2 regions of the Erythrobacter sp. SN021 genome follow, and region 2 is predicted to be linked to the other one. Evidence: predicted binding sites of a transcription regulator. Region 2 holds the regulator's gene; the other holds the start of a gene.
What was found. Region 2 encodes LexA, which represses DNA repair genes until DNA is damaged. Its sites were predicted from a motif close to GTTCCNCNCTTGTTCT; they were not measured.
Positions count from the first base shown of each region.

Region 1: L5849_RS00450 (putative DNA modification/repair radical SAM protein) is a predicted target of LexA. The motif match lies at 4,925-4,940, and genes of this name have one in related genera.

Region 1 is NZ_JAKKUW010000001.1:98,871-106,794, forward strand. It holds gene L5849_RS00425 (sodium-dependent transporter) at 1-936, shown strand, start outside; gene L5849_RS00430 (pyridoxamine 5'-phosphate oxidase family protein) at 1,004-1,489, opposite strand; gene L5849_RS00435 (hypothetical protein) at 1,731-2,420, shown strand; gene L5849_RS00440 (DNA polymerase Y family protein) at 2,486-3,991, shown strand; gene L5849_RS00445 (carbonic anhydrase) at 4,035-4,757, opposite strand; gene L5849_RS00450 (putative DNA modification/repair radical SAM protein) at 4,983-6,239, shown strand; gene L5849_RS00455 (UdgX family uracil-DNA binding protein) at 6,236-7,714, shown strand; gene L5849_RS00460 (error-prone DNA polymerase) at 7,716-7,924, shown strand, end outside.
Region 2 is NZ_JAKKUW010000001.1:320,841-328,764, reverse strand. It holds gene L5849_RS01575 (citrate synthase) at 1-161, opposite strand, end outside; gene gltX (glutamate--tRNA ligase) at 171-1,619, opposite strand; gene L5849_RS01565 (ComEC/Rec2 family competence protein) at 1,648-3,849, shown strand; gene lexA (transcriptional repressor LexA) at 3,865-4,554, opposite strand; gene trpC (indole-3-glycerol phosphate synthase TrpC) at 4,702-5,487, opposite strand; gene trpD (anthranilate phosphoribosyltransferase) at 5,489-6,481, opposite strand; gene L5849_RS01545 (aminodeoxychorismate/anthranilate synthase component II) at 6,478-7,092, opposite strand; gene pip (prolyl aminopeptidase) at 7,168-7,924, opposite strand, start outside.

The sequences.
Region 1 (7,924 bases), 220 kb from region 2:
CTTCTGGGCGTCCACTTCCTGTTCATGGGCGCGACCCTCTACATCGTGGCGCGGGGCGTCAGTTCGGGCATCGAGAAAGCTGCGACCTATCTCATGCCAATGTTTTTTGTCCTGCTTGTAGGTCTCGTGGTCTATGGTGCGATTGAAGGCGATATTGGCGATGCGGTGGCCTTCCTGTTCACTCCGGATTGGTCGAAGCTGACGCCGCAGGTTATGAATTCTGCTCTCGGGCAGGCGCTGTTCTCGCTGTCGCTGGGCGTGGCTGGGCTGATTACCTATGGCTCTTATATCAAGGAAGGCGGCGGATTGGGGCCGACGGCGGCAATGATCGCGATTGCCGATACCAGCGTGGCGCTTCTGGCGGGGCTGATGATCTTTCCCATCGTCCTTGCGGTGGGGCTCGATCCCGCAGCCGGGCCGACGCTGGTTTTCCAGACACTCCCCTTCGCCTTCCAGGCGATGCCGGCAGGCGCCCTGTTCGGTTTTCTGTTCTTCGTCCTCATTTTGGTGGCGGCGATTACGAGCTCGATTTCGCTGCTGGAGGTTCCGACGGCCTATGGCGTCGGCGAACGTGGTTGGAGCCGTCCGAAGTCGGCGCTCATTTTCGGCGGCGGCGCGTTTCTCATCGGGATCGCCTGTTTGCTCGGGTATAATGTCTGGTCGGATGTGCGCCCGCTGGGCTTTTGGTCGCTGTTCGAGAACACGGATATTCTCGATACGGTTGACGGCTTCACGGGGAAGGTCATGCTGCCTGTCGGTGCATTGCTGACGTCCATTTTCATTGGCTGGAAAGCCGATGAGAATTTGCTGCGTACAACGACAGGTCTTTCGCCTTGGGCCTTCAATCTGTGGCGTTTCCTGCTCGCATGGCTTTGCCCGCTTGCGGTGGCGACCATTCTGGTGACCGGCCTCTTTCCGGGAATCCTCGGGGCGTGACACGATAAAGGGCCGCTCCATCAGGGAGCGGCCCTTTGGCGACCGTATTCTTGTTGTTGGATCGGTGTTAGATATCGATTGATTCAGCGTGGCGATCTTCGGCTTCGTCATGGACATTCATGCCGAGCGCCATCTTGGCGGTATTGAGCAAACCAAGATCGCCGCTCCAGATTTCGGCTTCACCGAGATCCATGCGCAGGAAAAGGATGTCGGGATCATCCTTGCCGCCATCGTACCAGGCCTCGACGAAATTGTTCCAGAACTGGTCGAAGCGTTCCTTGCTGGTTTCGACGGCAAGCGTACCATCGAACCGGGCGAACATGTCGTGATCCTTGCCGGAAAAGCTGGCCTTGACCTTGCCGAGCTGGGCAAAGGTCGAGTTTTTCTGAGTGAAGAACCAGATTGCGCTGTTGGCGTCTTCGTCGAGCTGGGCGGTCATCGGCACCGATGTCTGCGATTGGCCGTCCAGTTCGAGGAAAAGGAAGGGCGAGTCGGCAAGCGCCAGCCAGAATTTTTTCTTGAGTTCTTCGGAATTGCCGTCGGAATATTTCATCGAATGCGCCTTTCGTAATTGCGTTTGGTTTTCAAACGAATGCGCGTGATTCGGTGTTCCCTTGGGTGCGCCGGAACGGGGCAGTGGAAGGACGAATTGCGAATCGATTGGATATGGAACATAATGAGAACGAATAGCTTGATTTCCTATGTCCCGATCCAACCCTGTCTCCATGCCGTCCACAGCCTTCGAAGACGTCGCTGCTCTTTCTGCGCAGCGAAGCATACGTTGGTGCCCGGGCTTGGCTGCAAGGCAGGGTCTCGCGCTGCACAACGAGGTTTTCGCCTCCTCGTGCGAGGGGGCGGGAGCGGGAGTCGCCCTGAGCCTGGCATTGGACGACTGGCGTAACTTGCCGCGCGCAGAGGCTTGTGAAGCGCATGACCGGCGTAGCGTGCTGTGGGTCCAGACACGCGAAGCGGCGCGGCGCGTTGGACGCCCATACCGCGCGGGTTTGCCTGAAGATCTGCAGGCACGGATTGTTCACGTACGCGCGGAAAAGGCGGAAGATGCTCTCTTCGCCATCGAGGAAGGGCTGCGCTGCCGAGAACTCGCTTTCGTGATCGGGGAAATCGTCGGCAATCCCAAAGCGCTCGATTTCACTGCGTCGCGTCGCCTGACACTGGCGAGCGAAAAGCATGGTGTGCCCCTGTTTCTCGTGAGACTGGATGCGGTACGCGATCTCTCTTCTGCGCGAATGCGGTGGGAGGTGTCTTCGGCCCCATCGCCTGCCCCGCGCTGGAACGGGCAGGCGCCTGGAGCGCCGCGTTGGCGGGCTGAGCTGTTCCGCGCACGCATGCATGCGCCGGGCGAATGGGTGCTGGGCGAAGAGCAGGGCAGGTTGATAACGGACAGGGTGCAGCGCAAAGCAGACGAAGCGGGGGTCGACTGGACAGCGGGATTGCGCTTGCGGCATCCGCCGCTACGGGCGTGAGCGCGCAGCCTGCGGGTGTATCGCGTTCCTGCCGTATCCTGTCGATCTGGCTTCCCGCGCTGGCGATGGATCGCTGGCAATTGGACAAAAGGAGGAAGGCAGAGACCGTTCGGGACGGGCCTTTAGTCCTGATTGCGGATCATGCGCATGGTCCACGGATCGAGGCAGTCAATCGCGCCGCGACTGCCGCTGGTGCGCGCAGGGGCATGATGCTTGCCGATGCGCGCGCATTGTGCCCCGCAATCGTCACCGCGCCTTCCGATCCGGCGGGCGATCTGACTTTCCTCGAAGATCTCGCCATATGGGCGCAGCGTTGGGGGCCTTGGTCTGCACTCGATGTACCCGATAGCCTGTTGGTCGATGTGACCGCGGTACCGCATCTGTTCGGTGGCGAGGAACGCCTGCTGGACGATGTGTACGAAGCTTTCGCCAGACGGCGGTTGACCATTCGTGCCGCCATCGCCCCAACCGCCGGAGCAGCCTGGGCCATGACCCATTTCGGCCCGGATAGGGCAATTGTGGAGCGGGGCGAGCCAATCGAGCGCGCCTTGGCCGACCTGCCCGTGGCCGCGCTGCGGCTCGACCAGGATGTGCTGACCGTTCTGCGCCGCCTCGGCCTCAAGCGCCTGGGCGAGATTGGCACCATTGGCCGCGATGCGATCCAGAGGCGTTTTCGCAATCGTAAATCGCCTGCCGCCAACCCTCTGATCCGGCTCGACCAATTGTTTGGCCGTGTACCCGAGCCGCTCTTGCCGGTGATCCCGCAACAAATGCCGCTGGTTCAGCGCCGTCTGGTCGAACCGATCCGGCATCGCGAATTGCTCGACCGGGTGGTTGCCGACCTTGCCGATGACATGGCACGCGAACTCGAAAGGCAGGGGCAGGGTGCGCGGCGGCTCGAACTGGGGCTGTGGCGCGTGGATGGCGAGGTGGTGGTTCGCCGCCTTGAAATGGCCGAGGCCACGCGCGATCCGGCGCATATCGTGCGGCTCTTCGCTGCCCGTCTCGACGATATAGATGCCGGCTTCGGGATCGAAATGCTGCGTCTGCGCGCCAACTGGGCCGAACCATTGGCGCTGGAGCAGGCCGATATCGAGGCGGCGACGGAAAACCGTGGAACCAGTCTTGCAGCCTGTATCGACAGGCTGACGGTACGGCTCGGTGCACAGGCGATCAACCGTCCGATGCCGTTCGCCAGCCACATCCCCGAACGAGCGCAGCGTTGGCAGCCGCCGCTCGAACCCGAACCGGCTTCGCAGGGGCAATTGGCCTTCCATGCGCGGCCGCTCAAGCTGCTCGATAATCCCGAGAAGATCGCGGTGCTCTATGCGACGCCCGACGGCTATCCGCAGCGCTTTCGCTGGCGTGGACAGGTCCATGAAGTCGCACGAGTCGAGGGGCCTGAGCGGATCGCACCCGAATGGTGGCGCGAACGGGGCAGGGCACGTCTACGCGACTATTACCGGATCGAGGACGAGGAAGGCCGACGTTACTGGATTTACCGCCTGGGAATCATCGGCGACGGGCGCGGCGGTCCGCCCGACTGGTATCTGCAGGGGCTATACGCCTGACAGGCGAGTGCCACCCGACCGCCTGGGCCGGGTGGCAGAATACTTATTCCGGCGCGACCAGAAGGCGCGAGCCGAGCGGTTGTAGAGAGCGGGCGCTGGGACCGAGATTGGCTTCCATCGCGGCGATCTGTTCGGCGCTGGCGGTCATCGGCGCTTCGGCGACATGCCAGTTTACACCTTCGCTACACGGCGGCGTGGTAAGCGAGCCCATATAGCGATAGACGTCGAGCTCATCGGGGACCATATCGTTCACGTCGAAAGACACGGCAGTTCCCTTGCCCTTGCCGACACCGTCGACGATCGTGGTCAGCGCCGGGTTGGCCGCGCCCTCTTCGAACATCACGCCAAGCACGCCCAGTTCACCAGCCTCGGTGGCATGCACGAAATGCGCCACCAGCGGGTAGCGTTCGCCATCGACCGCATGTTCGGCAGGCGTATGGAAATGCACCTGAATGAGGTTGAATTCCTTGCCGCCCGAATTCATGCCGAGCCCGGCTGCAAAGTCGACCTGCACTTTTTCTTCACCAAGAGCGATAGTGCCGTTGGCATCGCCGAAATTGGTATCGAGCTGAACATCGCCGCGAGCATTGGGGGCGCCGAGGTCGATCGGTGACTGGTTGAGGCCAGCATCGCACAACGCATAGGCCGCGTTCACGCTGGCCCAGCGCTCGGGGCTGGTGCCGTCACCGAAATTCCAGTCCTTTTCCGCAGCGGCAAGAGGCGCGGTGGCGAAGCCGAGGATGGCAAGGGAAGCGAGATATTTCATTGCATACTCCAGACAGGCGACCTGGTGGCCGCGAGGTGTAGGTATGCCGACGATCACGTAAGAATTTGGTCAGGCCGTCGGCGTTACGTACGTCCGACATCACGAGCACATATGCACTCGCCAGAGGGGCCCGGTCCGTACATGCAGTATGCAGAAATCGACTAAAAGTTCCATCCTTTGTCATTTGACATTGGCGAAAGGTCGTGTGGAACATATAAGGAACATATGGCTGCGCAATCCCTCTTCCAGAAGCTTGAGATTCTCGCCGATGCCGCGAAATACGATGCCTCCTGCGCGTCTTCGGGCACGGCGAATCGCAATTCGATGGGCGGCCCAAATGGACGTGGGGGGATCGGTTCGACCGAGGGGATGGGCATTTGCCACGCCTATGCGCCCGATGGACGCTGCATCTCGCTGCTCAAAATCCTGCTGACCAACCACTGCGTGTTCGATTGCCATTACTGCGTGAACCGCAAGAGTTCGAATGTGGCTCGGGCGAGGTTCACGCCGCAGGAAGTGGTCGATCTCACACTCGCCTTCTACCGCCGCAACTATATCGAGGGGCTGTTCCTGTCCTCGGGCATCGTGAAAAGCTCGAACCATACGATGGAACAATTGGTAGAAGTCGCGCGCATCCTTCGGGAAGAGCACGATTTTCGCGGCTACATTCATCTAAAGACCATTCCCGAAGCGGATGCGGAGATCGTCCATCAGGCCGGTCTCTATGCCGACCGTGTGTCGATCAATGTCGAACTGCCGACCGACAGCGGCCTGACCCGCCTCGCGCCCGACAAGAACGCCGCGCAGATCGAAGGCGCGATGGGCAAGGTGAAGGCCGATCTCGTCGAGGCGAAGGATGCGCGGAAGCGTTTCAAGCATGCCCCCCGTTTCGCGCCCGCAGGCCAGTCGACGCAGATGATCGTCGGCGCCGATGCCGCGACCGACAGCGACATCGTCGGCAAGGCGAGCAGGCTCTACGACAGTTTCGGGCTGCGCCGGGTCTATTACAGCGCCTTCTCGCCCATTCCCGACGCCAGCGCGGTGCTGCCGCTGAAGCGCCCGCCGCTGATCCGCGAGCACCGGCTCTACCAGTCGGACTGGCTGATGCGCTTCTATGGCTACAAGCCGGCGGATGTGATGCAGGCGACCGAGCCGGACGGAAATCTGCCGCTCGATATCGATCCCAAGCTCGCCTGGGCGCTGAAGTTTCGCGGGGCATTCCCGGTCGATGTGAACCGCGCGTCTAAAGAGCAATTGCTGCGAGTTCCCGGCCTCGGCGTGAAGGCGGTGGGCAAGATCCTCGCCAGTCGTCGCCACCGTGCGTTGCGATTGGACGATGTGGCGCGTCTCACGCTGTCGATTACCAAGGTGCGACCCTTCATCTGCACCGTGGACTGGCGACCCGTGCTGCTGACCGACCGGGCCGATCTGCGCAGCCTGCTCGCGCCCAAGACCGAGCAGTTGGAGCTGTTTGCCGCATGATTGCGAAGCAGAATATGGGGCTCCAGCACGTCAAGCTCAGCAGCTATTATGTGGTGCACCTGCCCGAAGCGGACGACTTCGACTTCTGGCGCGAGCGCGCTCGTGTGCTTGTCCAGTGCGAGGTGCCGCCCGATCGGATCGCCTGGGTGGAACCGGGCGGCAGCGGCGACCTGTTTGCACATGGTGACCGGAACATGCCGGTTACTCCCGCCGATGCGCGACCCGTGCGCGCAAACCGGCGTTTCGTGAGCCTTGCGAGGAATGCGATCCTCCATTCCGACCCAGAACGCTTCGCGCTGCTCTATCGTCTGCTGTGGCGGCTGCAGGCCAATCCGCGCATGATGGAGGACAAGGCCGATACCGACGTGCGGCGGGTGGAAGACCTCGCCAAGAACGTCCGCCGCGACAGCCATAAGATGCATGCCTTCGTCCGCTTCCGCCTGGTGGAATCCGACGAAGAGGAGGCAGGCGAGCACTATGTCGCCTGGTTCGAGCCCGAGCATCATATCCTGCGCGCCAATGCGGGCTTCTTCATGCGGCGCTTTTCCAACATGCGCTGGTCGATCCTGACCCCGCGCGGTTGCCTGCACTGGGACGGCAGCAGCATGTCCGAAGGCCCGCCTGCGCAGCGCAGCGATGCGCCGGGCGGCGATCCGATGGAGGACCTCTGGCGCAGCTATTACGCTGCGATCTTCAATCCCGCGCGGCTGAAAGTGGGCGCGATGCTGAAGGAGATGCCGAAGAAATACTGGAAGAACATGCCCGAAGCTGCTCTAATCCCTGAGCTTATCGCGGGCGCGCAGAATCGCGAGGCGGCGATGGTGGCGAAGGGCAAATCGGTTTTCTCCGGCGAATTCGAGGAGCGGCCCGACACGCTCGAGGCGATCGACAAGGCGATTCATGCCTGCCGCAAGTGCCCCATCGGCGCGCTCGACAATCATGCGGTGATGGGCGAGGGGCCGCGCGATGCGGCGCTGATGATTGTCGGCGAGCAGCCGGGCGACCATGAGGACCAGGCGGGCCGTCCCTTCGTCGGGCCTGCCGGAAAGTTGCTCGATCAGCATCTTGATCGGGCCGGAATCGACCGCCGTTCGGCCTATGTGACGAATGCGGTGAAGCACTTCAAATATGTCCCCAGGATCGTTCGGGGCGGCAAACGGCGCCTGCACCAAAATCCGCAAGCGAAAGAGATCGACACCTGCCGCTGGTGGATCGAAGCGGAGCGCGCGATCGTGCAGCCGAAACTGGTGCTCGCCATGGGCGCCAGCGCGGCGCGCGGGCTGCTCGGCAGGACGGTGAGCATTTCGAAAGTGCGCGGGGCTCCGATCCCGCTGGAGGACGGCAGCGAGCTGTGGGTCACGGCGCACCCCTCCTACCTTCTACGCCTTGACGGCCCTGCGCGCGAGGAACAGGCGCGGTTGTTCGACGCCGACCTCGCGGCGGTGAAGGCAAGGTTGGGGGAGGTGGCAGGGTGAGATGCCCGACAACGACCTCCAGATTCCCAAGCGTACGATCGAACTCGATCCGGAAAGCATAGACGCGCCGCCGCGCAGCGCCTTCGTGGAACTCGGCGTTGCCTCCTGCTTCAGCTTCCTGCGCGGGGCGAGCGATGCGGTGGATCTCGTAATGCAGGCCCGCGCGCTCGGCTATGATGCCATCGGGATTGCCGATGCCAACACAATGGC
Region 2 (7,924 bases):
TCGCAGCTCGCGGTCGACTTGTACCCTGGATCGTAGGTGAATTTGCCGGTCGTGCCATAAAGCTTGCGAATGTCGACGACATCCGGCCCGACGCTGCCCTCCAGCACGGGAAATTCCTGGGTCTTGTCGCCCAGATCGAGAGTTGCCTGCTTGTCGGCCACGCGTTTCTCCTACTCGTTTTTCTCGGTGCCTGTCGGCGAGACCTGCGCATCGATACGCAGGAGCGACTCTTCCTTGCCCAACAGGACCAGCACATCGAAAATGCCGGGCGACGTGGTTGTGCCCGTCAACGCTGCGCGCATGGGCTGCGCGAGCTTGCCGAGACCCAGTTCGAGCTGCTCGGCATAGGATTTCGTAGTGGCTTCCAGCGCCTCGATTGTCCAGTCATTTTGCACATGCAGCATTTTTGACAATCCGGCGAGGCGATGACGAGCGTCGTCGTCGAGAAGCTTGGCTGCCTTTTCGGTCATTTCGAGCGGACGGTTCGCAAAAAGAAATGCTGCGCCATCAGCAAGTTCTACGATGGACTTCGCGCGGGTTTTGAGAACCGGCATCGCTTCTGTCAGCAGCGCGACATCCGCTTTCGGCCCGATTCTGGCGGCAACGATTTCCGCCAAGCGCGCATCGTCGGCCTCGCGGATATAGTGGCCATTGAGGTGCTGCAGCTTCTTGATGTCGAAGCGCGCCGGCCCTTTACCGACGCCATCAAGGTCGAACAACTCGATGGCTTCCGCCTTGGTGATCTCCTCGCGGTCGCCATGACCCCAGCCAAGACGCAGCAGGTAATTGAAAAGGGCTTCGGGCAGAACGCCTTCTTCGTCGCGATAGGCCTCTACGCCCACCGCGCCGTGGCGCTTGGACATCTTAGCCCCGTCCGAACCGTGGATCAGCGGGACGTGTGCATAGACCGGGTCGGGCCAACCGCCCTCGATCGTGTCCATCGCACGGATGATCGGCAATTGTCGAAAGGCGTTGTTGAGGTGGTCATCACCGCGGATGATATGCGTTACGCCCATGTCGTGATCGTCGACAACAACTGCGAGCATGTAGGTCGGCGTGCCGTCGGCGCGGAGCAGGACGTAATCGTCGATCTCGGCGTTGTTTACCGTGACTTCGCCCTGAACTGCGTCTTGAATCGTCGCCGCCCCTTCGGTCGGCACCTTCAGGCGGATCACAAAGGGCGCGCCGTCGGGCGCTTCGCTCTCGTCGCGGTCGCGCCAGCGTCGGTCGTAACGCATCGGCTGCTTGTTCGCGCGCTGCTCTGCACGCATGTCCTCGAGTTCCTCGGGGGTCGCGAAGCACTTATAGGCATGCCCCGCTTCGAGCAGCTTGTGTGCGACTTCGGCATGGCGTTCGGCGCGGTCGGACTGAAACACCGGTGCCTCGTCGAAATCGAGGCCCAGCCAGTCGAGGCCGTCGATGATTTTCTCGATCGCATCGGGGGTGCTGCGCTTGCGATCGGTATCCTCGATCCTCAACAGCGCGCGGCCACCGTGATGCCGCGCGTAAAGCCAGTTGAACAGTGCCGTTCGCGCGCCGCCGATATGGAGATAGCCGGTAGGCGAGGGAGCAAAGCGGGTGACGACCTGCCGGGTCTTGCTGTCACTATCGCTTGCCATTGTCTCACGCTTCCTTTCAAACACTTGCATGGCGACGCAGGGGACGCCTTCGATACCGATGGGGGAAGCGGGCGAAGAAGCCCGCCAGATAGTGCCGCGCCATTGGCGCATGCGCGGTCTCTTGTCCAGTTTCGCACAGCGCATCGAGACCTTTCTCGAAACTGCTCGCTTCGATCGCGGGCCGTGGCTCGTCGTGGCTTTTGCCGGTGGAATAGGTCTCTGGTTCCAGTTGGGAACACGGTGGCAGTGGCTGGCAGCGATCGGACTGGCGCTGGGAACCGCTTTCGGCGCAATCGCTCTATGGCGCGGCGAGCAGAAACGCGGTTTCACTCTGGTCGGAATCGTCTCGATCTGCATTGCCTTGGCCGCCGGAATCGCATTGGTCTGGGCGCGCTCGGCGATGGTGGGAGCGGAACCCATCCCGCAGCCGCGCTTCGAACAGATCGACGGGCGGATTCTCGAGCGCGAGGAACAGCCTGCGGAAGATCGCGTGAGGCTCATCCTTGCCGCTCGCGATTCCCAGACCGGCCGGGCGGTGGCATACCGGATCAACATACCGTGGACGCAGGACCGGGCGGCGCTGCGCGAGGGGGCGAGAGTGCGCCTGTCGGCCCGTTTAATGCCCCCGTCTCCGCCGATCGTCCCGGGTGCTTACAACTTCGCGAGACGAGCCTGGTTCGAGGGACTTTCGGCGACCGGATCGGCAGTCGGCGAAATCGAGCTGATCGAGCCATCTCGGGATTCGGCGGCATCCCTCGCATCGATCCAGAGAGGCCTTTCGGGGCATGTCCGCGATAGGCTCGAGGACACCACGGCCGGCGCGATTGCGGCGACGCTGGCCAGCGGAGATCGGGGCGCCATTCCCCAGGCGGACGAAGAGGCTATGCGCGATGCCGGGCTGACGCATCTGCTTTCGATCAGCGGGTTGCATGTCAGCGCGATCATTGCGGCAACCTATCTGCTGGCTCTCAAACTGCTCGCCCTTTGGCCCTGGCTGACCTTGCGCGTGCGGCTGCCGCTGCTGGCAGCCGGTACGGCTGCCCTTGCTGGCATCGGTTACACGCTGTTGACCGGTGCCGAGGTTCCGACGGTTCGGAGCTGTATCGGGGCATTGCTCGTCCTGGTTGCGCTGGCGCTCGGGCGAGAACCGCTTTCGATGCGGATGGTGGCGGTGGCGGCAGGCGCCGTTCTTGCACTATGGCCCGAATCGCTGGTGGGACCGAGCTTTCAGATGAGCTTCGCCGCGGTTATCGCCATCGTTACCCTCCACAACGTTCCGGCAATCCGGCACTTCCTTGCACCGCGTGAAGAAAGCTGGTTGCGCCGCCTCGCTCGGCGCGCATCGGTGCTATTCCTGACCGGCCTCGTGATCGAGCTTGCGCTCATGCCGATAGTCCTGTTCCACTTCCACCGGGCGGGGGTCTATGGCGCGGCAGCCAACCTGATCGCGATCCCTCTGGTGACATTCGTTTCCATGCCCCTCGTGGCATTGGCTCTCTTGCTGGATATTGTCGGGGCGGGCGCCCCCGCATGGTGGCTGGTCGGACATTCGCTCGATCTCCTGCTCGCCATTGCCCATTTCTTCTCGGAGCAGCCCGGCGCGGTGAAACTGGCTCCGCGTATCGGGTTAAGCACTTTGACCCTATATCTCGCCGGCGCGTTGTGGTTGGCACTATGGCAAGGCAGGGCTCGCCTGTGGGGACTGGCGCCGGTTGCTGTGGCCGCCTTCCTTATGATTTCGGCATCCGCGCCCGATATTCTCGTCACGCGCGATGGGCGGGATATCGGCGTGGCGAACGAGGCCGAACACGTGCTGGTCCTGCGCGATGGCAAGACGAACTACGCACGACAGAATCTGCTTGAGCTTTCCGGAAGTGACCTGGAGCCGATACCGCTGGTCCAGTGGCCTCACGCCCGATGCAGTGCGGAATTCTGCACGCTGACCGTAAAGCGAGGGCCCCCTAAGCAAGAACCTCGCAACTGGACGATCCTCGTCGCGCGCAACCGGGACCTCGTCGCGGAGCGCGCACTGGCCGCGGCTTGCCAGAGAGCGGATATCGTTATCGCCGAACGCTATTTGCCACGGAGCTGCCGCCCACGATGGCTGAAGATAGACCGCCTCTTACTCCAGAGGGAAGGAGGGACGGCGATTTATCTTTCTTCCCGGGAGGTCGCGACGGTCGCGCAGGACCAGGGTGAACATGGCTGGTGGCGGGCTTCCGTCCGCTAGTCGCCAATGCGTTCATCAGTGGTAGCGCCGCAAGAGCCCCGCCAGCTTGCCCTGCACCTGGACCCGATGCGGTTCGTACATCTGCGCCTCATAAGCGCTATTGGCCGGATCGAGCCGGACACGACCTGCATCGCGGCGCAGATATTTGAGCGTGGCCTCCTCATTATCGACCAGCGCGACTACGATCTCTCCGTCACGCGCATTGTCGGTGCGTTTGATCAGCGCGAAATCGCCGTCGAAAATACCGGCCTCGACCATCGAATCGCCCGAGACTTCCAGCGCATAATGTTCGCCAGGGCCGAGCAGCGCGGCAGGCACCGGCATGCTCGACTGGCCTTCGATCGCTTCGATCGGAGCGCCGGCGGCGATGCGGCCGTGCAGGGGAACGTCGATGATATCGTTGGCCGGCTCGGGCGCGACTGCCTTCGCGGTCAGCGCCGTGGCGACCGCATCGTTCGCGGGAGCAGGCTTGGGAGAACCCATGACCGCGTCTTCCGGCAGTTTGACAACCTCGAGCGCCCGCGCCCGATTGGGCAGCCGACGAATGAAACCGCGTTCTTCCAGCGCGGAGATAAGCCGGTGGACGCCCGACTTGCTCTTGAGGTCCAATGCCTCTTTCATTTCCTCGAAGCTGGGGGAAATACCAGTGTCCTCCAGCTTTTGCTGGATGAAGCGGATCAATTCGTGCTGCTTGGCGGTCAGCATGGTGCGAACTCCCGTGTCGCCTGTTCACAAACGCGTGAACGAATGCGGAACAAGTAAGCAACCCCTTTCCACAAGTCAAGCAATAGCCCCGGTTTGGAGCAAGTTGCGCTGGAACAGGTGTTCCCGCTTTGCTCCTCTCCCGCCGTTTCAGCCGCCAAGCAGGGTGCGGGTTGCCGCTTCGACATCGGGCTGCCGCATCAGGCTTTCTCCGACAAGGAAGCTGCGCACGCCAGAACGAGCGAGGCGGGCGCAATCGGAATGGGTCGAGATCCCGCTCTCGCCGACCAACAGGGCGCCGTCCGGGGCGTGGGCGGCGAGCGTTTCGGTTGTCGCAAGATCGGTATCGAAGGTCTTGAGGTCGCGGTTGTTCACACCGATCAAGCGCGATTTCAGCCGGGCGGCGCGTTCCATTTCGACGCTATCGTGGACTTCGACCAGGACATCCATTCCGTAATCGAATGCCGCTGCTTCGATTTCATGCATGGCACTATCGTCGAGCGCAGCGACGATAATCAAAATCGCATCGGCACCGATCGCGCGTGCTTCGACGACTTGCCACGTATCGACCAAGAAGTCCTTGCGCAGGACCGGAAGGGGGCAGGCTGTGCGCGCTTCGACGAGATAATCCTCGTGACCCTGAAAGTAGGGGGCGTCGGTCAGCACCGACAGGCAGGCAGCTCCGCCCGCAGCATAGGCGCGCGCGTGCTCGGCGGGCCGAAAATCCTTTCGGATTAGGCCTTTGGAGGGTGATGCTTTCTTGATTTCGGCAATCAGGCCGAACCCGCTCTGCTGCGCGCGTGCCAGGGCCGAGCGGAAGCCACGGGGTGCCGATTGTCCAAGCGCCGCCGCGTCCAGATCGGCGCGCGAACGGGCTCGCTTGCGCGCGGCGACTTCCTCGCGCTTGGTTGCGCAAATCTCTTCGAGCTTGTTCATGTCAGATGGCCATCGCGATCCATTTTTCGAGCAGCGTCTTGGCCTTGCCCGAATCCAGCGCTTCGGCGGCGATTTCCGCGCCTTCGGTCCAGTCGTCGGTGCGCCCGGCGACGATGAGCGTCGCGGCGGCATTGAACAACACCGCGTCGCGATAGGGGCCGGGGGTCCCCGACAGAAGAGCTTCCAACGCCCGTGCGTTATGCTCCGGTTCGCCCCCGCGGATCGCTTCGACGGGTGAATGAGGCAGGTTGGCCTGCACCGCGACGACGCGGCGCATCTCGAAATCATTGCCCGTCACGTCGGCCAGTTCGTTTCCGCCCGCCAGGCTCAGTTCGTCGAGGCCTTCGTCACCCGAGGCAATGAAGGTCCGCTCGGTCCCCAGCTTGGCCTTGGCGGCGGCATAGATAGGGACATAGGCGGGACGGGCGATGCCGATCAGTTGCCGCCGTACCCCGGCGGGGTTCGACAAGGGACCCATCAAATTGAAAATGGTCCGCACACCGAGCTTCTGGCGAATGGGTTGAATGCGCCCCATCGCAGGGTGGTGGTTTTTGGCGAAGAGGAAACAAATTCCGAGTTCCGCCAAGGTCTTCTCGGCGCTTTTCCCCGCAGCTTCCATGTCGAGGCCAAGCACTTCGAGTGTATCCGCCGCGCCCGATTTGCTGCTCGCCGCGCGATTGCCGTGCTTTGCCACCGGGACACCGCATGCCGCGACGACCAGGCTCACCGCTGTCGAGACGTTGAGCGTGTGATGCCCATCGCCCCCGGTACCGCAGCAATCGACGGTCCCTTCGGGAGCTTCGACCGGAATCAGCCGGGTCCGGAGCGCACGGGCAGCCCCAGCGATTTCCTCGGACGTTTCACTGCGCGCCGACATGTCCACGAGAAAACGGGCGACGTCCTCGTCGGACGTCTCGCCATCGAGAATCCAGCCGAAGACCTCTTCCGCCTCCTTCTCGCCAAGGTGCTGCTTTGCATCGGGAAGTCGTTTCATGCCGGGGCCTTGGCGGCGATACCGCAGATTTCGAGGAAGTTGGCAAGCAGTGCGTGGCCGTGTTCGGTGGCAATGCTTTCGGGGTGGAACTGAACGCCGTGAATCGGCAGTTCGCAATGGCGGAAGCCCATCACGCTGCTGCCGTCGAGACCCGGTGTTTCGCTGGTGGCGTTGATCTCCAGGCAGTCGGGAATGTCCTCGACCACGAGCGAGTGATAGCGCGTCGCGGTAAAGGGCGAGGGTAGGCCGACAAAGACTCCGCTCGCATCATGCGTCACCGGCGATGTCTTTCCATGCATCAGCCCACCGCGCACCACGCGCCCGCCGAAATGCTGGCCGATTGCCTGATGACCAAGGCACACGCCGAGCAGAGGTTTGCCCGCATCGGCGCAGGCCGTCACGAGGTCGAGGCTGATCCCCGCTTCGTTCGGTGTGCAGGGTCCGGGCGAGATCAGATAACCCGCATGGTCTGCCGCCAGTGCCTCGCGCGCCGAAATGGCGTCATTGCGCACCACCTCGACATCCGCGCCCATTTCCGTGAGGTAATGGACGAGGTTGAAGGTGAAGCTATCGTAATTGTCGATTACGAGAATGGAGAGGCTGTCGGTCATGCATGCCGTCAATGAAGCTCTGGCGCCAGGCTTTCAAGCAAGGAAAGCTGCGAGACGCGAAACGTCAGCGTGATGTCACGCCCGCTTCCCGGCCAGCCGGTCGGTGGCCCGGACCAGGCCGTCGACGATACCGGGTTCGCTCGCACTATGTCCGGCATCGTCGACCATCCAAAGCTCCGCCTCGGGCCAGGCTTTCTTCAGCGCCCAGGCCGCGCTTGGCGGGGTGCAGATGTCATGGCGGCCCTGCACGATGATACCGGGAATGCCGGTGAGCCGATCGACATTGTCGAGCAATTCGTTTTCTTCGAGAAAGAAGCCCTCGAGAAAGAACTTCGCGCAGATGCGCGCGAATGGAACCGCCTTGGCTGGATCGCCGAAGCTTTCCAGCAGGGATTCGTTCGGTAACAGCGTGGCGACATGGCCCTCCCACAGCGACCATTCGTGCGCCGCGGCAAGCCGCGTCGCTTCGTCCTCGCTCGTCAGGCGGTTGTAATAGGCGCGCACCAGGTCGCCGCGCTCCTGCTCGGGAACGAGGCCGATGAACTGGTCCCACTGTTCGGCCATGATCTCGCTCGCCCCGTAGCCGTAGAGCCAGGTCTTTTCCCGCTCCCGCGCGAGAAAAACGCCTCGTAGAACCAGTTCGCTCACCCGGTTCGGATATTTCTGGGCGTAGGCAAGCGCCAGTGTCGATCCCCAACTGCCACCAAAGACCTGCCATTTGCTGTGGCCACACATCTCGCGAAGTCGCTCGATATCGTCGACGATCCGCCAGGTGTCGTTGTTTTCGATTTCGGCGAAAGGCAGCGATTTTCCGCAGCCGCGCTGGTCGAAC